4 regions of the Vibrio maritimus genome follow, and region 4 is predicted to be linked to each of the others. Evidence: predicted binding sites of a transcription regulator. Region 4 holds the regulator's gene; each other region holds the start of a gene.
What was found. The regulator PurR, encoded in region 4, represses purine synthesis genes. The targets are predictions, from matches to a motif close to TNANGNAAACGTTTNCNTNA.
Positions count from the first base shown of each region.

Region 1: the regulator PurR is predicted to act here: its motif matches at 2,717-2,736, upstream of folD (bifunctional methylenetetrahydrofolate dehydrogenase/methenyltetrahydrofolate cyclohydrolase FolD).
Region 2: the regulator PurR is predicted to act here: its motif matches at 2,043-2,062, upstream of LY387_RS03850 (NCS2 family permease).
Region 3: the regulator PurR is predicted to act here: its motif matches at 3,969-3,988, upstream of metK (methionine adenosyltransferase).

Region 1 is NZ_CP090438.1:2,736,966-2,742,867, forward strand. Features, by position in the region: gene LY387_RS12520 (hypothetical protein) at 381-734, shown strand; gene LY387_RS12525 (hypothetical protein) at 1,465-1,905, opposite strand; tRNA gene LY387_RS12530 (tRNA-Arg) at 2,526-2,602, opposite strand; gene folD (bifunctional methylenetetrahydrofolate dehydrogenase/methenyltetrahydrofolate cyclohydrolase FolD) at 2,808-3,671, shown strand; gene LY387_RS12540 (HPr family phosphocarrier protein) at 3,893-4,144, shown strand; gene LY387_RS12545 (lytic murein transglycosylase) at 4,225-5,202, opposite strand; gene LY387_RS12550 (YcgL domain-containing protein) at 5,227-5,502, opposite strand; gene minC (septum site-determining protein MinC) at 5,719-5,902, shown strand, end outside.
Region 2 is NZ_CP090438.1:843,798-849,699, forward strand. Features, by position in the region: gene LY387_RS03845 (aminoacyl-histidine dipeptidase) at 1-1,191, opposite strand, end outside; gene LY387_RS03850 (NCS2 family permease) at 2,084-3,376, shown strand; gene gpt (xanthine phosphoribosyltransferase) at 3,408-3,872, shown strand; gene frsA (esterase FrsA) at 4,100-5,347, shown strand; gene crl (sigma factor-binding protein Crl) at 5,477-5,866, shown strand.
Region 3 is NZ_CP090438.1:386,128-392,029, forward strand. Features, by position in the region: gene rsmE (16S rRNA (uracil(1498)-N(3))-methyltransferase) at 1-61, opposite strand, end outside; gene LY387_RS01815 (endonuclease) at 141-848, opposite strand; gene LY387_RS01820 (SprT family zinc-dependent metalloprotease) at 918-1,427, opposite strand; gene LY387_RS01825 (DUF2189 domain-containing protein) at 1,500-2,294, opposite strand; gene metK (methionine adenosyltransferase) at 2,675-3,826, opposite strand; gene tkt (transketolase) at 4,137-5,902, shown strand, end outside.
Region 4 is NZ_CP090438.1:2,375,492-2,381,393, reverse strand. Features, by position in the region: gene LY387_RS10805 (alpha/beta fold hydrolase) at 1-664, shown strand, start outside; gene LY387_RS10800 (DUF2007 domain-containing protein) at 645-977, opposite strand; gene LY387_RS10795 (TVP38/TMEM64 family protein) at 978-1,661, opposite strand; gene LY387_RS10790 (TfoX/Sxy family DNA transformation protein) at 1,780-2,370, opposite strand; cyclic di-GMP riboswitch class I at 2,488-2,576, opposite strand; gene purR (HTH-type transcriptional repressor PurR) at 2,756-3,760, opposite strand; gene torD (molecular chaperone TorD) at 4,098-4,751, opposite strand; gene torR (two-component system response regulator TorR) at 5,033-5,743, shown strand.

The sequences.
Region 1 (5,902 bases), 360 kb from region 4:
TTGAATCGCTTTAGCAATGCTAGTCGATAAGGTCTACTTTACACATAAGTACGACTGCCCAAGCCCCAGATGCTTTGTGTTATTATATACTCAGTATGTACCAGAAAACTGAAACCCACATGATAAAACCTACCTTGTTAGCACTGCTCTCATTATCAGTAGCTGCATGTGCAAACACTTCTCATGTCATCGACCAAGAACCAACGAGTTACATAGTTGGAAGGAAAATAATCTCGATTTATAACCCTATTCCAGATGGAAAATACGCACAGTTTTACGACTGGGGAAGAGAGTATGCACGGATGTATTCTCAGCTTGGACGGTGCTCAAATAAAAATGTTCTTCAAGGGAAGTTTATTGAACGTATCAAGATTTCATCTATGGCTGTAGGTAAGGACCAATACAATCAAATAATGTGGGCAATGCGTGACCAAGCAAATCAATTGGCACAACATGCAAATCAGCTCAATTCCGAACTGCTGCATGAATATTACAGCGAACTAAGTACGCAAGAATGTAGTTTGTTGGAGAACACAGCCGACTACATGGTGTTCGATTCTCTGGACTACGCTCTCAAATGGAGACAGAGCATCGGAGACGATGTAACTCTTGAAAAGTGGAAGGTTTACCCCGTATTCGCCAATCAACTAGGCAATGTCTCATTTGATGACAGAGGATACGTAGTTCGAGACACTTTCGGTAACATCCGATTTACTAACAATCTGTCAGACTAAGTCACTACAACATCGCCTCAAAACAGTATAAAAAAATATCGGCATCCTCTTTTGATGCCGATAACCAAAATTAAACAAGCTCCCCTGAGAGCTTCCGCTGCACAGCCTTTTCTCATATTCCAAACACTCTCGCCAAACTAAAAGACTGCCAATGGCACACTGTTTGGGTTGGCTCATGTATCTACTAATTCGTCGCAGAACTCCAGTTAACAAGACTCGAAGGCCACAGAAGCAGTTAAATCTATGCTACCTATAAGGATGAAAAGTGAAATATATAAAAGTGTTGTGTGAAATCTTGCTGATGGTGAGTCTATTGCTACTATGCTAAAAAAACATCGCTACAATCCACAATAGAGGCGCTAAGGCAAGCTCCTCCGTTTAAAAGCTAGCATGTTAGTTTCAATCATTCTGATATATAAGGCAAGATAGTATCTCGACACCTCTCCTTCAGGCATTCAAGCTCATTTTGTAATCTTCGTTTATACTCCCTCCGCATCAACAACTTGTAATTGAAGTACACAGATTCTGTTGAGTAACTCGAGTTTACTCATGAAACCTCACAGGTTGAATCGAACGTAATCATAAATTTTTTTCTGTGTTTGAAGTATTTCTAAGTCATATCCACCAGTTCGACCACTAATAGAATTCAGTTGGTCTATCATCTTGAACTGAGTTCCGAGATGGGCGAATAGCAAAACAGCAATTAGTGCCAATAGTTTGTTCGTCATGATTACAATGTCTTCATACAGCTAAGGTCACTCATCATGTACTTTGCAGCATCCTCTTTGTTGAGGTTATACACCTCCATATATGCAGGGAGCCAATTGGCAGCAGTGTCCGCAGAGTTCTCAATATAATTCTCTGGCACACCATTTATGGTCTGGTTGATAGACACTGCAATTAAATGTCCTTTCTTGTAAAACTCATCTCCTTGAATACCATGAAGAACCATACACATCATTGATACGCCATTAGTGAAGTTAACCTTGTCTTGGTCTAACTCCTCGCCCCTGCGCTTCTGCTCAGCAAATAAATCTATATATTCTCCGTACTGCTTGACCTGTTCTACTACATCAGCAGCCGTCATTTCTTTGCCGTTTTGTACACCATCTTGAGCCATGACTGGCAGGTTCACAGCCATAACTAATAAGCCAATATTAAAAATTTTCATGTTTAATCTCTCTGAATACTCCTCACTGTTTATGAGAAAGACATTGATTGATAGAGTCCTGGCAGATTTCAGTCTCCGATGAAAACAAACCATACAATAAAAGCAACATAATCGATTATCGCTTTTGTAGGCCGCGATCCATCCAAACAATGAAGAAGCCTAGGGAGCGTTCTGGAGTAACATCCAATGATGGGTATAGAGAGGAAAGATTAAGACAATGTACAAGCACTTACTCATAGTAACTTCACGCCAAAGTTGATAAAAATCATGTGGTTACTATTAACTCTTCATGCTAACGCAGTTCCTCCAACTGAACCTGATTTATCTTTCTTCTGTCGCTTGTGGAAATATTTGAGTTCATGTTGTGGAGGAATTATTTGCTTACTCACACAAAATCATTTCAACTATGTGCTTTGGGCAATATTTAAGTATACAGAGTTAACTTGTGAATTATAGAGCTTCTGGAATGGAGTATTTTCTATCAGTTTAGGGATAGGGAGTAGTACGACGTGGGTATCAAAATTCAAATACCTGTCCACTCAAGGGGGTGAAAAGGGACAGTGACGCTAAAAAGCAAAAGTCCCGATAACTCATTGAATTATCGGGACTTTCTAAATAAATGGCACGCCCTGTAGGATTCGAACCTACGACCACATCCTTAGAAGGGACGTGCTCTATCCAGCTGAGCTAAGGGCGCGCTATAGGGAAAGGATTATACGAGTTAGGAGAGGTAAATCAATGGCTTTATTGCCTAGAGCGGTTTAAACGCCCAAAAAAAAGTCAACATATCAGCAAAAGACGAAAAACCCACCGATGCAAACGTTTGCGTTGTAGCTTTTGAAATAGTTTTCTGGGACAATGCACACAAAAATAACAGTCAATTAACTTTCTCAAGGAAAATTATGTCTGCTCAAAACATTGATGGGAAACTCATTTCTCAAACTGTACGCTCAGAAGTTGCCGCTCGTGTTAAAGCGAGAACGGATGCAGGACTTCGAGCGCCGGGGTTAGCGGTTGTATTAGTGGGTGAAGACCCAGCCTCGCAAGTTTATGTGGGTAGCAAACGCCGTGCGTGTGAAGAAGTTGGTTTTGTGTCTAAGTCGTACGACTTGCCTGCTAGCGCAACAGAAGAACAGCTTCTGAGCCTTGTTGACGAACTGAATAATGACCCTGAAGTCGATGGCATCTTGGTACAGCTACCATTGCCTGCAGGTATCGACACGACGCATGTACTAGAGCGCATCATTCCAGAAAAAGATGTCGATGGCTTCCACCCCTATAATGTGGGTCGATTAGCACAGCGCATTCCTAAGTTACGCTCGTGCACGCCAAAAGGCATTATCACTCTCCTTGATCGTTACAACATTCAACTTCGTGGTAAACACGCTGTGATTGTGGGTGCATCGAACATTGTGGGTCGCCCTATGACACTAGAACTATTGCTAGCAGGCTGCACTACGACGACATGCCACCGATTCACTAAAGACCTCGAAAGCCATGTACGCCAAGCTGACGTGGTCGTGGTTGCAGTTGGTAAGCCAAACTTTGTTCCTGGCCACTGGATCAAGAAAGGCGCTGTTGTGGTCGATGTAGGTATCAACCGTTTGGAAAATGGCACCTTGGTTGGCGACGTTGAGTACGATGTAGCAAAAGAAAACGCGAGCTTCATTACTCCAGTTCCTGGCGGTGTTGGCCCAATGACGGTAGCGAGTCTGATTGAGAATACTATGATTGCTTGTGAGCAATTTCATACCGCTAAAAAGTAATCTTAATGAGTGAGGGAGTTCGCTCCCTTACTATCCCTCCGCCCCTTGTCGCACACTCTTTCCTCTTTACAATCATACAGATAACGTTAACCCCCTCTCATTTTGTACTGATACTTTCTTACCTATTAGCAACTTTACTTCTTCGTCACAGATTTCAAACCGCATGTTCGGTACAAACAACCTCAGAAGAGAATCAATCGAATAACGAGGAGATGTACCCCATGTATAAGAAAAACGCATTGATCACAGCAGAGAGCGGCTTACACACAAGGCCGGCAGCGCAGTTCGTTAAAGAAGCAAAAAAATACTCAGAAGATATCGAGATCGTGTCTAAGGGTAAGACGGCTACGGCTAAGAATTTGTTCAAGTTGCAGACATTGCAGCTAGTGAAAGGCACTGAAGTGACGGTTCAGTCATCCAACAGGCAAGCCGTTGATGAACTGGCAAGCTTCTTAGAGAAAGTGACCGGCTAGCAGATAGTAAAACTAAGCGCCCATGCACGCGGCCTGAGTGCATGGGCGCTTTTTCATTTTATGTACAATGAGAGAGAGCGTTAATCCATCGCGATTCGGTCAGCAAGGTGGCTGACAGCCAAAGCGAAGTAATACGAACGATTCCACTTCATCAACACGTTATAGTTGTTATACACCAAATAAACTCGACCATTCTCGTCATCAGGCATAATAAGCCAAGCTTTAATGTCTTCATCAAGCTGAGGCAAGGGGCGACCGTCGTATCGTGTCACACCGAGCTTGCTCCACTCTTGCAAGAACTTGCCTTTTTCAGGGTCGCGCCCCTGAAGCTCAGGAGAAAACCCTTTAGGAACTTTGACTTGTCGTCCCCAAGTGTATTGATCATCCCAGCCAGATTTCGCTAAGTAGTTAGCGGTTGACGCGAAGACATCGGCTTCACTGTCCCAGATGTCTTTCTTGCCATCGCCATTACCATCAGCAGCAAAGTTCAGGAACGAACTCGGCATGAACTGGCTTTGCCCCATTGCGCCAGCCCAAGACCCTTTCATGTCTTTAGGTGCAATATGACCTTGTTCTAGAATGGTCAGCGCAGCTAGAGCCTCACTGCGGAAGAAGGCTTCTCTTCGTCCTTCATACGCCATGGTTGATAACGCATCAATGACTCGATAGTTACCAGTAAAGCGACCAAAGTTACTTTCAACGCCCCACAATGCGACGATAAAGCGCGGCTGGACGCCATATTCGTCACCAATGCGTTTCAGCTCAGCGTAATGTTTGTTGTGAAGCTCTTTCGCTTGCTTCACTTTCCAATCCGGCACCGCTCTTGGTATGTACTCATCCAAAGTCAGTCTTTTCTCAGGCTGGTTACGGTCGGCTTTCACCGCTCTGGGCTTATATTCCACACCAGCAAAGGCCTCTGTTAAGATTTGCTCAGAGATTCCTTGCTCTCGAGCCTCTTGCTTGAGACCCGCGACATATTCCTCGAAGGATTCCTTTTGTTGCGCGACTGCGCTTGTGGCTAGGCTTGCCCCTAGCATCAGTGACAATATCTTTTTCACCGTGCCCTCCCCTGAGCAGTCGGATTATTTCTGTTGAGCTTTCTGCTCTTTGTATTTATCCAGTAAGTTTTCTGGCGGTGGTGGTAATTGTAAGAAAAAGCCCTCTTCGTTAATCGACGTTTTGACCTTCTCAACATCGACCAACGCCAGCGTACGGCCAGCAAGGTTAACCACCATGACAAACTGAGGTCTGCCAAACATGTCCATCAACGCTTCTGGTACTGGAGTAAAGTCGTCTTTCTTTGCGATGTACAGGTATGCCCCGTCTTTTTTAGTGCTTTTATAGATTGAACAAAGCATGGTTGTATCTCTTATCGTTACGTATCTTCTCAAGTAGAAGAAATAATTCGGTTAGTTTATGGAAAATTGAGAGTTAATTATCCATTTGAGAGCAAGATAGCTTGCTGTATCTAATGTTGAAATATAACATGATTATTCCCAAGTAACCTCTAGATACGTTTACATTGGCATAACCTAATCAATAGCAATGTCATTGGCACAAGGATTTGATCATCAATGTCTCAATCCCCAGATCTGAAAGGCAGTAGCTTCACCTTATCGGTGTTGCATCTTTCTGACAACGATGTTTCCAAAGCAGTTCAATTTTTACAACAAAAAGTCTCTCAAGCCCCGACATTTTTCGCCTCGGCACCCGTGGTGATCAATGTTAGTCAGGTAGATGGCGATATTAACTTTATCG
Region 2 (5,902 bases), 1.5 Mb from region 4:
ACCCGAGCACTCAATCGTCGCACCTGCAAGCTCAGCGACAGACGCCAGCATGCCTTCTACTTGAGAGCGACCAGAGTCGATAAGTGAACGGATCAAGCAAAGCACTTCAACTTTATCTGTTTGGGTCGTGATGACGCCAACATTAAGAGACGTTTCTACAACGCCTTCGATGTCATCGCTCATGCGGATAACGCCATTTGGACATGCGTTAAGTGCTGCGATGAAGCGCGTTTCAGATTCAGAGGCAAACACATCAGCGAGATCCGCAGCTTCGTTGAATGACACGATGTCAGTCTCAATAGCACCAAGCTCAGATTTTAATAGCTCAGTGTAGAAGCTGTATAGTTCATCTAGCTTAGCTAGGTTCTCTTCTGGTAGCGCAAGAGTAACGAAACCTTCGCGTGGGATTGCGTTGCGAAGGCTGCCGCCGCGGAACTCGATAAGACGAGCGTCAAGCTCTTTTGCATGACCCGCTAGGAAGCGACCTAGTAGTTTGTTAGCGTTACCACGACCTGTGTGGATATCACAGCCAGAGTGACCGCCTTTTAGACCTTTTAGTGTTAGTTGGCGAGCAACATAACCTTGCGGTGCAGATTCACGTGCGATGTCAAAGGTAAGCGCTGCGTCGATACCGCCAGCACAGCCCATGTAGACTTCGCCTTCTTGCTCTGAGTCAGTGTTTAAAAGGATATCGCCTTCAAGCCAACCCGCCTCAAGACCAAACGCACCCGTCATGCCTGCTTCTTCGTCGATGGTTAGTAGCACTTCCAGTGGGCCGTGTTTGATATCGTTAGACGCAAGAACAGCTAGGCACGTAGCCATACCGATACCGTTATCAGCACCCAAAGTCGTGCCCTTTGCCGTTACCCACTCGCCATCAATGTATGGCTGGATAGCATCAACAGTGAAGTCGTGATCGGTATCTTCGTTTTTCTGAGGAACCATATCGATGTGGGCTTGTAGAACCACACCTTTTTTGTTTTCCATACCAGCTGTTGCTGGCTTTTTGATGAATACGTTACCCGTTGTGTCACGTTTAACATCAAGACCTTGCTCTTTTGCCCAGCCAATAATGTACTGTGCTAGTGCTTCTTCATGTTTTGATGGATGAGGGATTGAGCAGATTTTGTCGAAAAATTGCCATACTGGGGCTGGTGACAACTTACTGATTTCAGAGTGGAATTCAGACACAGAACTCTCCTTTATTCGGGCTTTGCTAGGTTGTTCTTCGTCAGATGTTTAAATTCACGGTGTGAACATCTGGATTTCTAGCTTATTAAAGACAAAGCAAAGGATACCACTAGTTGTAAACATCTAGTAGTGAAACCGAAGAGATAATGTAATGGGTCATGTCAATTTTCGTGACTAGCATAGTGTGCGCCAATGCATACTAATGATATTAATATCCGTAATAAAATTACAGAAATTACGGTTTTTGGTAGGTTGAAAGAAATATTTGTGACTTTGATCGTCTTTATGGTTGTAATTTTAATCCGATATGGTATTCTTTTCACCAGTTGAGAGAATCAACACAATGCTCACGGACAGAGCCCGATTTATCGCCTCCAAGGAACCGAGACTCAAAGCAACGTTTTTCCACTATTTGTTTTGTTAGAAGGTGATGTTATGAAAGGTTTAGCAAGCGCGATGTTTTGGACGAATCAAAACGTATACACAAAAGACTTCGCGTACAACGTCTACTACGGTAGATAAGCGATACGTTTTCCCCCTATTTTGAAGAATTTATAGTTGGTTACATACCCCAATTGATGACCAAATTATTCTACCGCCACTCATATGAGTGGCGTTTTTTTTGCCTTTTTTCCGTGAAATGCCGTCTTTATCTCAAAAAGTGTGGCTACTTTTTGCGCAGTTGTCTTGGTTAGTCGCTATGATGGAAAGGGGCGCTTTCTCGGTAACTATTTCAAATTGTTAGTGATCGTTACCATATAAGTTTCATATCAAGAGGATAATTCGCTGTTTAGAGTGAAAATTCTAGCTGGAATTTGCGTTTTGATAACCTTATAATTCGCGCCAATCGTTTACGCAACCGTTTACTTTTTACACTTTTAGGGATTCGATTATGCTCGAAAGGCTGTTCAAGCTCAGTGAAAACGGCACAACAGTGCGCACTGAGATTATCGCAGGTATCACTACGTTCCTGACGATGGCTTACATTATTTTTGTTAACCCAGCAATTCTTGCTGACGCAGGCATGGATCGCGGCGCAGTATTTGTTGCAACCTGTTTGGCAGCAGCTATCGGCTGTTTCATTATGGGTTTTGTAGCAAACTACCCAATCGCACAAGCACCAGGCATGGGCCTGAATGCTTTCTTTACCTACGCAGTAGTACTGGGTATGGGTTACACATGGCAAGTGGCACTGGCGGCAGTATTCTGCTCTGGTATCTTGTTCATTCTTTTGAGCGTGTTTAAGATCCGTGAGTGGATCATTAACTCGATTCCGATGTCGCTTCGAACGGGTATCTCAGCAGGTATCGGTTTGTTCCTAGCGCTTATCGCGCTGAAAAACGCAGGTATTGTGGTTGATAACCCAGCGACACTTGTGTCTCTAGGTCACATCACTTCTCTTCCTGCAACACTAGCGGCTGTTGGCTTCTTCATTACTATTGCTCTTGTTCACCGTGGCGTAAAAGGTGCGGTAATGATTGCGATTCTAGCAGTAACGGGTCTTGGTCTGATTTTTGGTGACGTTCAGTGGGGCGGCATCATGTCTACACCACCAAGCATCGCGCCAACCTTCATGCAGCTTGATTTCTCGGCAGTGTTCGAAATCGGTATGATTTCTGTTGTGTTTGCTTTCCTATTTGTTGACTTGTTCGACACGGCGGGCACGCTAGTTGGTGTAGCACAAAAAGCTGACCTTATTGGTAAAGACGGCAAAATCCCACGTCTAAATAAAGCACTACTGGCTGACTCAACAGCAACATCAGTAGGTGCGCTACTAGGTACATCAAACACCACTTCTTATGTAGAAAGTACTGCCGGTGTTGCAGCAGGTGGTCGTACTGGTCTTACTGCAGTAGTTGTTGGCATTTTGTTTGTACTTGCATTATTCTTCTCGCCTTTGGCGGGTATGATCCCAGCTTACGCAACTGCGGGTGCGCTATTCTATGTAGCAATTCTAATGATGTCAGGTCTAGTCGGTATTGACTGGAGAGACATTACTGAAGCGGCACCGGTTGTTGTGACTTGTTTGCTGATGCCTTTCACATTCTCAATTGCAGAAGGTATCTCACTTGGCTTCATCGCTTATGCTGCTATTAAAGCACTGAGTGGTAAAGGTCGCGACGTATCCATGAGTGTTTGGGTAATGTCTGCAATCTTTGTCATCAAGTACATTGTGGCTGCTTAAGTCTCGAATACGGTTTAATTAGGTTATTATTATGGCTAACAAATTCATCATCACTTGGGACAATATGCACGCATATTGCCGTCAACTCGCTGAGCGTCAAATGCCAGCGGAACAGTGGAAAGGCATTATCGGTGTAAGTCGTGGCGGTCTAGTACCAGCAGCGATTCTAGCTCGTGAGCTAGGTATTCGTTATGTAGATACAGTATGTATCTCTAGCTACGACCACGATCACCAACGTGATATGACTGTACTTAAAGCTCCAGAGCACGACGGTGAAGGTTACCTAATCGTTGATGATCTTGTGGACAGCGGTGACACAGCACGTAAAATCCGTGAAATGTACCCGAAAGCTAAGCTAGTAACCGTGTGCGCTAAGCCAGCTGGTGTAGAGCTAGTTGACGAGTACATTGTTGATATCGACCAAGATTGTTGGATCGAGCAGCCATGGGATATGGCGCTGTCTTACGTTGAGCCAATTAACCGTAAGCAAAAGTAAACAGTGATGTTTAAAAAAACCGCAACTTTTCCAAGTTGCGGTTTTTTTTTGCTCGAAATCCAGCATATTTGCAATCAACCGTCGTCAACCCTGAAACATGGATTTCAGATATTTAACAAACCAAGTCACTAACAGCGATAGAACCACGTTAAAATGTCGATAAAACCCCTGAATAATGATGATTATTCGATTATATTGATGCTGTAATCGTAATAGTTGGTGCGCGTATGTCTGAAGAAGTCAGTAAAAATATCTCTGAAACCTTGTTTGAAAAGAACAAACAAGCAAAGGAAACCTCCCATCTCATTCGATATATGCCAAGTAGCATGGAAATTCTTGAGCGCCGCCGCGCTGAGAACCCGAGTTCTTGGTACCGGAACCTGTTGCGTCTGCAATGGGCATGGCAAGGTATTGACCCTATCGAGTTGGAAGAGACACTTGCCAAAATTGCGTCTTCTGATCACTCAAGAACGATAGATGAGTGGCTCGATACGGTTATGGGCTACCACGGCGGTAACTGGAACTATGAGTGGACCAAGCTTGGGATGCTTCACCAGAAGCGAGCCAATGACCTTACAGGTGATGCTGCAGCAGAGGAGCTATTTAAGGCCTCATTGAGCTTTAGTATCGCTGGCTACCCACACCTGAAAAATGACAACCTAGCCTTGCAGGCTCAAGTGTTGGCGAATAACGCTTACAACGAAGCGGCCAAACACACCAGTCATATTATCAAGCAGGTAGAGGTCCCATATAAAAATAAGCGGATTACCGCCAACCTCCACTTGGTGAGCACTGAAAAACCCCAACCTGTTGTGATCGTGAGTGCAGGCCTTGATTCTCTGCAAACAGATATGTGGCGTTTGTTCCGAGATTATCTAGCGCCGGCGGGTATCGCTATGCTGACTGTCGATATGCCATCAATAGGGCACAGCTCTCATTGGCCGCTGACCGAGGATACGTCATGTCTGCACCAGGCTGTGTTAAATGAGCTTCCTAATATTCCTTGGGTCGACCATTTCAAAGTAGGGGTGCTGGGTTTCCGATTCGGTGGTAATGCTATGGCTCGCCTCTCATTTCTAGAGCCAGAAAAAATCAAAGCCTGCGTCACACTGGGAGCGCCAATCCATCACTGCTTGGCTTCTCCGCAAATCATCCAATCTATGCCAAAGATGTACCTAGATATGTTGGCATCTCGCATTGGTAAAGATGCAGTGGATATTAATAGTCTGGCAGGGCAACTCACTGCCTGGTCACTGAAAGTGCAAGGGTTCTTGTCGTCACGTCGCACTAAAGTGCCTATCTTGGCGATGAGTATGGAAGGCGATATCGTCTCGCCGATATCAGACAACCGCTTGCTTGCTATGTTTAGCCAGTATGGAAAGTCGAAAGAGATTCCGTCGAAGGGCATTGCAAAAGGGTATGCGCAATCCCTCGAAATGGCGATTAAGTGGTTGGAGGACGAACTTTTAAGGTGACATTTGTGTGGAATTAGTTAAATATGAAATCAGTATGTAATCAAGCATATGATAAAACTATAATTATCCTATAAGAATTATCGCTATTTCATCTTTACAACTATTTTCATATAGAAACGGAGTTTCACTATGTCAGAAGCGGCTAAAAACCCTACTCATTATCGCTTAGTTGCAGCCTTAAAAGCTATCGGCCCTTACTTGAGAGAAACCTTATGCAAAGACGGCGCGTATCACTTTGACTGCCTGTCTGTGTGCGTTGATGACACCAAGTCTCCAGAAGATCGAGAGTTTTGGGGCTGGTGGTTAGACTTAACCTTAGTTGAAGACCAGTTTGAAGCGACGTACCAGATCGGCCGTTACAATCAGACGGGTGAATGGATTTTAGAATCTGCACCAAAATCGGCAGTTAGTGAGATAAATCGAACGCAAGAAGTGTTTCATGAAAAATTGGTGAAGACACTCAGTGAGAAGTTCGAGCTGAGCGTATCAATTCACGATGATTCAGTAGAGTTCGTTTAGTACTAGAAATCCGGTCTCAATGCCTATCAAATCAGC
Region 3 (5,902 bases), 1.6 Mb from region 4:
TTAGGGCGAGAGTGCCTAAAGATTGAATCGTTTCAGGGTGATAGATACGAGGTATACGCATAACAATTTCCAAAGAACAAACAGTATTGAGGTATAAGATGGATGCCAGCCCTCGAAATTACAAGGGCTTGGCTAAGGAATTAACCCTGATTTTTACACGCTTCGGCGACAAAAGGATTATCGTTGCCCTGAATGCGGCGGATACGCTCGTTTCGAGTGCACTCCCAATTATCAACTGGGTAGCTTTTGTTCCAAGCTTTCATTAGCTTAGCTTGCTGTTTAGATAGCCTAAACCCGTACTCTTGACTCATGTAAAGGTAAGTGCGAGCAATAGACCCTCGCGCGCGTTCAGGCGGCATCACTTTGCGCTGCTTGAAGTTTACTTGCATTTCGCATTGACCATAGCTGACACCATCGACCCCATTCCACTGTGAAAAGTTGTAGTTGGAGCGATCACCATTGACCTCGCCGATGGCTGGAGTGAGGTTGTGTAGATCGGCTTCCATCAGTTTGAACTGTTTGTCGTTGCGTGTGCAGTTCTTGCGCCCACCATCTTGCCAACATTGACGCTGGTGGCCAAACTGCCAGGCAGGCACCACGTGTTCCCATTCAATACGACTTGCGCGCTTTTCTTGTTTACGAACCTGGTAACCGCACGCAGAAAGGTCTGGTACGCCTTTCTTACCGTTCCATTGAATATCACAGCCGCAATAGAAGCTCACAGGATGGTCGGCATAGATCTTTACCGCTTCTTTCTTCGCTTTACTAAAGCTACTAGGTGGTGCACCAACTGCTGTGATTGGAACGGTGATAGCCAATAGGGCGATAGAAATGAGAAAGCGGCGCATCATAGTAAGGTCTAAAAAAGGTTGAGATAACCTAGTGTAACTCGCAAAAAAGACCTTAGCTATCGATAGTTAGCTCAGTTGTTTACCTGTGTACTCTATGGTTTGGCCGCACTTTCGACAACGGTAGTTGGCTTGCTGGCGCAGGACCTTATTGTGGCGTCGTATGGTCACAGAAAATGTGTCGCATTGGCAGCGGTATTCAAACGTGCGCCCCTGTACCGACTGGATATTGAGTGAGTGTGTGGTGTTTGGCGCAATATGAAATACTTGGCTCATGACCATCTGCCACTCTTTGCCGTGCGGGCGCACGCGACCGAACAGCGCGAAGGTAATTAAATGGGCGACTTCATGGGGAATGACTTCGTCGATAAACGCTTGTTGGTTCTCGACAAAAAGCACTGGGTTTAAACGGACCTCCCAGGTCTGTAGATACGCTTTACCTGCGGCTTTTCCGCGCAGCTTGTAGTTGAGCGCTGGGACGGGGAAGTCTCTTTCAAAGTAGTGACGTGCACGCTCAATACAACGAGACAGTGTTTTTAAAGCAAGATAGTGAAGCTGCTCTGATAATTCTGCATCCACGAAGTTCAATCCAAACAAAAAGCGCCCAAACAGGGCGCTATTCTACTCAGGATGTGATGTTATGCCAACGCATCAGACATGATGCTTCTTCTTGATAGTCTCATGATATGCGTGCCAGGTTCCGTAGCCAAGAATCGGCATGGTCACAATCATTCCAATCCCATAGGTGGCAAAGCCAATTAAAATACCGCCGCAGATGATAAGAGCCCACACTATCATGGCTGGAACGTTGGATTTCACCGCATTAAAGCTGGTGAAGACCGCGGTCATGATGTCGACTCGACGCTCCATCATAAGAGGGATCGAGAAGGCTGAGATGCTGAAAATTACCGCTGCGATAACCGCGCCAACAACACTGCCGGTAATCAAAAACGGCGCGAACTCGGTTAGGGGAGCGCCTTGCACTGATGGGTAGAGCGCATGTAACAGCGCAGCGATACGCATCCAAAATATCATCGCTACCGCAAGTAACACGGCAAACGCCCATTGTGATGATGAGTTGCGACCAATCGCTTTCATGGAATGGAACAGGCTCGGTTTGTGCCCTTTTTCTCTCTCCCAAGCGGCATCATAAAGACCCAGCGCCAAGAAAGGCCCGATAAGCATATAAACCACGAGACTTGGCATAATGACGAGGTGTGTACCTTGCCATTGCACCAATAGAACGATCGCGACCGCAGCTGCGGTAAAGCAGAGCCCGTAGAAAGCACTAATGATTGGCATACGTATGAGGTCATGCAAGCCGAGCGCAAGCCAGTGGAATGGGGCTGATACACTCAGTTGGTTGCACGGAATGGTTTTAGCGTAATCTTGATCCCTGACTTCATGTTTCTTCTGGAAGTCATCAGAATTTACAGTTCGAGGCATATGTCCTCCCTGATTGACAAACTGGCCTTCGTTTTATCAGGGCATGGCGCTAATAGTCGCGGTGTTAACACGAGCAGTGACTCTCGCCGCAGTTGACGTGTCCTTACCAGCTTACCGTTATTAGCGTCTTCCCCTCTTAAGTGCTCTATTTTGCATACGAACAAACCGAGCAAATTGGTCTATTCGCAAGGGCACTTTTGATTAACTATTGACCGTGTTACAGGAAAACACAATTTTCAAAAGGGTATTAAATCAAAGCCATCTGAGTTGAAGTTAACAACTTTGTAATAAAGTGTTTGAAAAGACAGGATTAAAAAAATAAAAAAGCCCTCAAAAAAATTTGAGGGCTTTTTTGGAGTAAATACTCAGACTAAGAGTAATTACAGACCAGCGAAATCACGTAGGATGGCTGCTTTGTCTGTCGCTTCCCAAGGGAACTCTTCACGACCGAAGTGACCGTATGCTGCAGTCTTCTTATAGATAGGTTGCAGTAGGTTTAGCATCTCTTGCAGGCCATATGGACGCAGGTCGAAGTTTTGACGAACCGCCTCTACGATGATGTCGTGAGAAACTTTTTCAGTACCAAATGTCTCAACCATGATAGATGTTGGATCAGCAACACCGATTGCGTAAGACAGTTGGATCTCACAACGGTCAGCCATACCAGCCGCTACGATGTTCTTCGCTACATAACGTGCTGCGTATGCTGCGGAGCGGTCAACTTTTGATGGATCTTTACCAGAGAATGCACCGCCACCGTGACGAGCTGCGCCGCCGTAGGTATCAACGATGATCTTACGACCCGTTAGACCACAGTCACCCATAGGACCACCGATTACGAAACGACCGGTTGGGTTGATGAAGAAGTTGGTTTCTTTGTTGATCCACTCAGATGGTAGTACTGGCTTGATGATCTCTTCCATTACTGCTTCACGCAGGTCAGGTGTTGAGATTGAATCACAGTGCTGAGTTGAAAGAACAACCGCATCGATACCAACGATCTTACCTTGGTCGTATTGGAACGTTACCTGAGACTTAGCGTCAGGACGTAGCCAAGGCAGAGTGCCGTTCTTACGTACTTCCGCTTGCTTTTGAACAAGACGGTGAGAGTAAGTGATAGGTGCTGGCATTAGGATGTCAGTTTCGTTGGTTGCGTAACCGAACATGATGCCTTGGTCGCCCGCGCCTTGCTCTTTTGGATCTTCTTTATCAACACCTTGGTTGATGTCTGGAGACTGCTTACCGATGGTGTTTAGAACGGCACAAGAGTCTGCGTCAAAACCCATGTCAGAGTGAACGTAGCCGATTTCGCGAACAGTTTCACGAGTTAGCTCTTCGATGTCTACCCATGCTGAAGTAGTGATCTCACCACCCACCATCACCATGCCAGTCTTAACGTAAGTTTCACAAGCAACACGTGCTTTTGGATCTTGTTCTAGGATTGCATCAAGAACCGCGTCAGAGATTTGGTCTGCGATTTTATCTGGATGGCCTTCTGATACTGACTCAGAAGTAAACAGGTGCTTAGCCATGAGAGCTCCAATTACTGTTTTTAAGCGAGTGTCGAATCACTCACTTGTAATAAATTCAATGATATATAGTAGGTGTATCTACATCTAGACGTCTATTCTAGTCATCAATGTTCGATTAGCAAGCGATTTTTGCTTTTAACATATAGCCAAACGTTTGCCTATTTTACGCGTGGATCGCCACATTCCGGCGACATTATTCGGCGATAATGCCAAAAAATGACGGTAAATCGTTTGCAGAGACTATATGGCTTTGCGACAATAGCCGCCGCTGATTATTCAATCAGTCTATGAAAAACTTGGAATTCGCTTAATGCACTCAGGAGCAGACATGTCTTCTCGTAAACAACTCGCTAATGCAATCCGCGCGCTAAGCATGGATGGTGTTCAACAAGCTAACTCAGGTCACCCAGGTGCACCAATGGGTATGGCAGATATCGCTGAAGTTCTTTGGCGTTCTCACCTAAATCACAACCCGTCAAACCCAGAGTGGGCTGACCGCGACCGTTTCGTACTGTCAAACGGCCACGGCTCAATGCTGATTTACTCTCTGCTTCACCTAAGCGGTTACGAGCTATCAATTGACGATCTTAAAAACTTCCGTCAACTGCACTCAAAAACACCAGGTCACCCAGAGTACGGTTATGCACCAGGTATCGAGACGACGACGGGTCCACTAGGTCAAGGCATCACTAACGCGGTTGGTATGGCGATTGCTGAGAAATCTCTTGCAGCGCAGTTCAACAAAGAAGGTCACGATATCGTTGACCACTTCACTTATGTCTTCATGGGTGATGGCTGTCTGATGGAAGGTATCTCTCACGAAGCGTGTTCACTAGCGGGTACCCTAGGTCTAGGCAAGCTGATCGCGTTCTGGGATGACAACGGTATCTCTATCGATGGTGAAGTGGAAGGTTGGTTCTCTGATGACACACCTAAGCGCTTCGAAGCTTACGGCTGGCACGTAATCCCTGCAGTAGACGGTCACGATGCTGACGCGATCAATGCAGCGATTGAAGCGGCAAAAGCGGATCCACGTCCAACACTTATCTGTACTAAAACCATCATCGGTTTTGGTTCACCAAACAAAGCGGGCTCTCACGACTGTCACGGTGCACCACTAGGTCACGACGAAATTGCAGCAGCGCGTGAATTCCTAGGTTGGGAACACGGTCCATTCGAAATCCCTGCTGACATCAAAGCAGAGTGGGATGCAAACGAAGCGGGTAACGCAAAAGAAGCAGCTTGGAACGAGAAGCTAGCAGCTTATGAAGCGGCTTACCCAGAGCTTGCGGCTGAGTTTAAGCGTCGTGTGAACGGTGAGCTTCCTGCTCAGTGGGAACAAGAAGCAAGCAAGATCATTGCTGACCTTCAAGCAAACCCTGCAAACATTGCATCACGTAAAGCGTCGCAAAACGCACTAGAAGCGTTCGGTAAGATGCTTCCTGAATTCATGGGCGGCTCTGCTGACCTAGCGCCATCAAACCTAACCATGTGGTCTGGTTCTCAGTCGCTAACGGCTGACGATGCGTCTGGTAACTACATCCACTACGGTGTACGTGAATTCGGTATGACAGCGATCATCAACGGTATCGCTCTGCACGGTGGTTTCGTACCATACGGTGCAACTTTCCTAATGTTCATGGAATACGCACGCAACGCAATGCGTATGGCTGCACTGATGAAAGTGCAAAACATTCAGGTTTACACTCACGACTCTATCGGTCTGGGTGAAGATGGCCCGACGCACCAACCGGTTGAGCAAATCGCATCACTACGTGTGACGCCAAACATGAGCACATGGCGTCCATGTGACCAGGTTGAGTCTGCAGTGGCTTGGAAATACGCAATTGAACGTAAAGACGGCCCAACATCGCTGATCTTCTCTCGTCAAAACCTAACACAGCAAGATCGTGACGCTGAGCAGCTAGCAAACGTTGCTAAAGGTGGTTACATCCTGAAGGATTGCGAAGGCACGCCAGAGCTAATCCTTATTGCGACAGGTTCTGAAGTTGAGCTAGCAACAAATGCTTACGCTGAGCTAACGGCTGAAGGTAAGAAAGTACGCGTAGTGTCTCT
Region 4 (5,902 bases):
CCTGCTGTTTATTGATCTGCGCGGTCACGGTAAGTCAAACCAACTCCTTAAAGACATTATGTCGAACAAGTACACCTTTAAAGAGGTGACGCTGGATATCGTCAAAGTACTTGATCATCTTAAGATTCAGTCAGCTCATTTTGTCGGTATGTCTTTGGGAACGATTATTGTGCGCAATATTGCCGAGTTGGCACACTCTAGAGTTCGTTCCATGGTCTTAGGTGGTGCAGTCACTCGCTTTAATACTCGATCGCAAATTCTGGTGAAAATTGGCAACTGGAGTAAGCACATTATCCCTTATATGTGGCTTTACAGCTTGTTTGCGTACATTGTTATGCCGCAAAAAGGCCAAAAAGAATCAAGGCTGCTATTCGTCCGTGAAGCGAAAAAATTGTGCCAAAAAGAGTTTAAGCGTTGGTATCGTCTAACGACAGAAGTGAACCCTCTCAACCGCTACTTTAAAGACCGAGAGTTGCCGATTCCGACTTTGTATCTGATGGGTGATAAAGACTATATGTTTATTAAGCCAGTCAAAGAGATGGTGGCTGAACATAAGTCCAGCCGTCTATTAGAGATCAAAGATTGTGGTCATGTGTGCAATGTTGAGCGTCCAGAAGAGTTCAATAAGCACTCAATAGATTTCATTAAGTCTGTGGCATCGTAGCTGTTTGTGGCGTCTGACAGTTCCAGCAGACGCCAAATTGCGCTTCGTTAGTCTCATGGCAAGCTGGACATACCCACGGCACGTTACCGCTTTTCTCAGCCTGTTTTTGCCAATCTTGAATGACAGCTCGTGCCATCATTTCTTGCTCTTTGTTGAAAAGCCAAACGTAGGGTAGTGAATTTTCGTCAAACGGTACTTCCCCTCGTAACCCGAAAACACCTTCGCCTCGTACTTCACACTCGATACCTTCAGCCATCAACTGCTGTTGGACAATATGTGTTTCTGGTGGGTTATTGCCTACAAATATCTTCATCTATTCCTGTACCTGTGGCGAGCGAGAGATTTTTCCCATAATCCATTTAGCAATAAGTGGGAACAAACCGAGTAGGGCAAATGATGCCAACACGGTAGGGGAAACAATACCGGATAGACTGTCAATATTCGCTAGCTGAGTACCCGCATTGAGGTAGACTGCAGTTCCTGGCAACATACCCAGTTGACTCACCAAGTAATATTTAGAGACTCGAATTGGCGTGAGACCCATTAATAAGTTAATCAAGAAAAATGGGAACACAGGAATGAGTCTTAGAGAAAATAGATAGAAAGCACCGTCTTTTTCGACACCTTTATTGATCGTCTCAAGTTTCGAACCGAACTTACTTTGTACCCAATCGCGAAGTAGGAAGCGACTGCTCAAGAATGCCAATGTAGCGCCTATGGTACTCGCAAATGAAACAAGCAGTAAACTAGTCCAAAAGCCAAACAGTGCTGCGCCAAGTAAGGTAACCACGGCAGCGCCTGGAACAGAGAATGCAGTAATCGCTATGTAAGCGAAGAAATAGGTGAGGGCAGCAGCCACAAAGTTCTCATTGATGTATTCACTCAGTGCTACTTGCTGTACTTTTGCGTTTTCTAGTGTGAGATGTTGACCAAAGTTGATGCCCAAATAAATGACGACAGCAACCAAAACCAATCCTAGTATCAGCTTCTTGCTCATGACGATATCCTTTTGATGACTCAGTATTAGTGTAGTAGAAAGGCTGAGTATGTTTTTCCTTTCAACTAATACAAAAAAATCAGCCATAAGGCTGATTTTTTCTCGAGATGACCGTAACTTAATTAATTAAGCTAGCCAGTTCGTCTCTTTTAGTCTGAGGAATCACAGACCAATGAGTACCATTTATCGCACCTTCAAGAGCCCATAAAAGCTCTAAACCTACGGTACTTGAATGGGTTCTCTGAATGGCCTTGAAAGCCTCAACCGAACCATGATCCTGAAGTTCAACCACTGATTCAATGCCTGCTTTTTTGAGCATGCGCTCAGTGGCAAGGCGAAGATTCGGAAGGTCTTTCAGGCGATTAGGTTTCGCTTCGGATTGTTGCTCTTTCTCAGTTTTCGCGAACTCGAGTGCCTGTTTAGCGTGATCGAGAATACCTTCTTGATCTTGCCAACAGTCTTCAGGTAACGCGAAGTACTTAGTAACAACGGGAAATCCACGCTTTTTATAAACATAAGGCTTGTAACCCAGTTTTTTGAAGGTGGATACGGTCTGACGGTTAGTTCTGATATGTAATTTGTTATTCACTGCTAAGGCAAACATCGTATCATCTACGAAGATGCCAAATCCCCCAAACATGGAGCGAGACTTTACTCTTCCAAGCTGAGCGAATAATTGCATTGAATTTTTTAGTATAGGATTATCCATGCTTTATTCTTTTCTCGGTGTTATTGATTGTGTCACCAGAATCAGGTCCGAGAGTATAGCAATCAGGTGTCAGAGCTCTGTTAGGCATATGCCATAACTGAGTCTTCTCCCCTTGCCATCGGCAACCCCGCTACCTATCAATTAAAAATTGGTTTAGGCCGGAGGCTTTGCGTCCCACCCTTTCAGATGGTTTGCCCTGTGCGTGACTTCATTAGAATAAATGAAAACGACATAAGCCTATGATTACTCAGTTGCAAAAATGTGATGTTGGTTCAAATAATGGTGGGTTATTTGTGCTTGAGGGTGCGTAAAAAACTAACAATCGAGAGAAGAAAACTTGAATGGGGTTCAAAAAAAAGTGCCTGGAAAGGCACTTTTGTCAGCATTATGTAAGGCTTTTGACAGAGTCTCGTTCAACAATCTCTGGGTGCATTTCGAAAATGCGCTTTTCATGACCTTTATCTTTGATTCGTTCTAATAGAATCTCAAACGCGTTTTTACCGACACGACGTTTAGGTTGGTGAACCGTGGTTAGAGGTGGCGAGAAGTACTCAGCCAGCTCGATATTATCGTAACCAATGACAGAGATGTCCTCAGGTACGCGCACACCCAGTTGTTGTAGGCGACTCATCAGGCCAAACGCCATGGTGTCGTTGAAACAGAAGATAGCGGTAGGTCGGTCTTCCATTGCAGCAATACGGTTAGCTGCGATAACCGCTGTATCGCATTCGAAGTTGCCTTCAAGAATACGATCGTCTTTCATCTCGATACCTGCCTCAGCAAGGGCACGTTTGTAACCGATGATACGCTCTTGGCACACGGCTTTCTCCAAGTGACCGCTTAGACAAGCAATATCAGTGTGACCTTTTTCAATCAGGAACTTCGTTGCGAGATAACCGCCTTCTTCGGAGTTATCGATGATCTTGTCCGCTTGTGAGCTTTCTGGGCCCCAGTCCATGATAACTTTAGGAATGTCGGCGTGACGATCAAGCATCTCTAGCAGCTCTTCGGTAAGATCAGAGCACATCACGAGGATGCCATCCACGCGTTTCTCTGCCAGCATGCGAATGTAATCGCGTTGCTTTTCATACACACCACCAGTGTTACATAGGATCAGCGTGTAGCCTTGGCGGTAGCAGTAGCTCTCAACACCATCGATAACCTCAGAAAAGAACAGGTTAGTTGATTGAGTCACTAACATACCAATGGTTTTCGTTGAGTTACATTTTAAGCTACGTGCAACGGCGCTTGGTGCGTAGTTGAGTTCGTCGACCGCCGCCATCACTTTTTCTTGAGTTGCTTCAGCAACAAAGCGAGTCTTATTAATAACGTGGGATACTGTGGTCGTTGAAACGCCTGCAAGGCGGGCGACATCTTTAATAGTTGCCATAGTGATATCCTATTAGTCGCGGCTTGATAATTAACGTTGGTACCGCTTCAAGTATAGTGGTCTTTGCAAACATATAACGCTATGTTGTTGTAAACATAGTATTTGGCTGCGAAAACCGAAAGTTGCATGCAAGCCACGGCGAAAAAAGCTCAGAGCGTAGATTTCAACAGGTGTTTTTGGACACAAGTCCGCGTTGAATGCCAAGGGCATTTGCATTTAAACGGCGGATTGTAGACTTAGGTTTGGGCGCTGGCAATGACTTATCCAATAAATTTATAACTAAAGCGCAAATTAATTCTCACAGATGTGATGCAAATGATTTGCGCTTTAAGGTTGGCTAGCCTTGCTCACCCTCTAGGTAGGTGTAGTCAAGTTGGCAGAATGCTTCGAGTAGTTTAGCGGCAGAGGCATAAAACCCAAACTCGTCGTTGGTTTGGCATTTCGCAACAAACTGAGGTAGCCATGTCATCAAGTAGTTCTTGATGAACTCTGCTTGCTCGTGCAGCGCATCGTTCATATGTGCTTCCGCTTCAAGCTCATTGGAGCGAATGATTAAGTTGCCTAGAAAATCTAGCTCGATCGCGAGGTGATCCGCTGGCTCATTTAAGTCCTTATTCACTGCCACACTGTGCTTAGCTAACAGGTCAGCCATATCCTGTGCAGGTTGATCATTTAAAAGACCAGACTTACCAATATACATAGAGGCATAAGGCAATGCGCCATGCTTGTCCGACTTTAAAAATAGATCGCAAAAATCGGCAGAAAGCTCTAATTGTGCGTCTTCTCTGACTTGAAGGCGGTTCAAGGACTCTGTAAAGACCTGAATGGGTTCTTTTAGGGAAGGGTTTTCTCCTAAGCCAGATAAGAAAGAGCGAATTTCAGGGCTATGGTATTTGTTGAGTTCATCATCAGTGAGCTCGGCAGCGAATAGGCTTGAAAGCCACCAATAGATTTCTGCGCGTTGCTCATTAAATGCTTTGATTTCTTGCATTTGAATAATCTCCAAAAATGATAACTCTATTTTAGCCAATAAAGATGAATAGCAATAACTTGTTGTGTGAAAAATTGAGTTAACTTATGAAAAAATAAGACAAAAATTAATTTCTTTAAGGGTAAGTTAACACGAGTATTCGTTGCATATGAGACGCAATCGTTTTGGTTGTTTTGAATCAAAAAATAGTAAGGTTTCCATGCCTATGAGGGGATGTAGACTAGAATTGTGAATGTTTATGAATAGAATGTCCCTGTCATGACAAGATTGAGAAACCACAGATGAAATATCACGTTTTGGTTGTAGAAGATGACGTAGTCACTCGCAGTAAGCTGGCTGGCTACTTCGAAAATGAAGGCTACTTGGTTAGCGAAGCTGAAGATGGTCAGACGATGCGTCAGGTGCTGGAAGAATCCAGTATCGATCTCGTTATGTTAGATATTAACCTCCCTGGTGAAGATGGTTTGATGCTGACAAGAGAGTTAAGAAGTCAGTCAGACATTGGAATCATTTTGGTGACCGGTCGCACCGATAGTATTGACCGTATTGTTGGCCTTGAGATGGGTGCAGACGACTATGTCACTAAGCCGTTTGAGCTACGTGAACTGTTAGTGCGAGTAAAAAACCTATTGTGGCGTATTTCACTAGCGCGCAAACAGCCAGTACTTGAAGAGTCAGTGCAAAACGAGCATGTGGTTCACTTTGGTGAATGGACGTTCGATAAGCAGCGTCGTTCACTGACGAATAATGGCGACCCTGTAAAACTGACCAAGGCTGAATATGAATTGTTAGTTGCACTCTCAACGTATCCAAATCAAGTTCTGAGCCGTGAGCGTATCCTCAATATGATCAGTCATCGAGTTGATGCGCCGAACGATAGAACCATTGATGTTCTTATCCGTCGCATGCGTGCCAAGATGGAATCAGATCCAAAGAATCCACAGATATTTATCACTGTCCATGGCGAGGGCTACATGTTTGCTGGTGATTAAAGTCGGCTAGCGTGTAGTGATAGAAAATGCTCCAGTTGTCTCTTTGATAGCTGGAGCTTTTTTATGGGAGCAATGTAGAGATACTTGGTCGTTGTATATGCAACTTGTAACTATTTTTGTTAACTGACTCGCGTGAGAAGTCGGTGCTTTCTGAGTCGG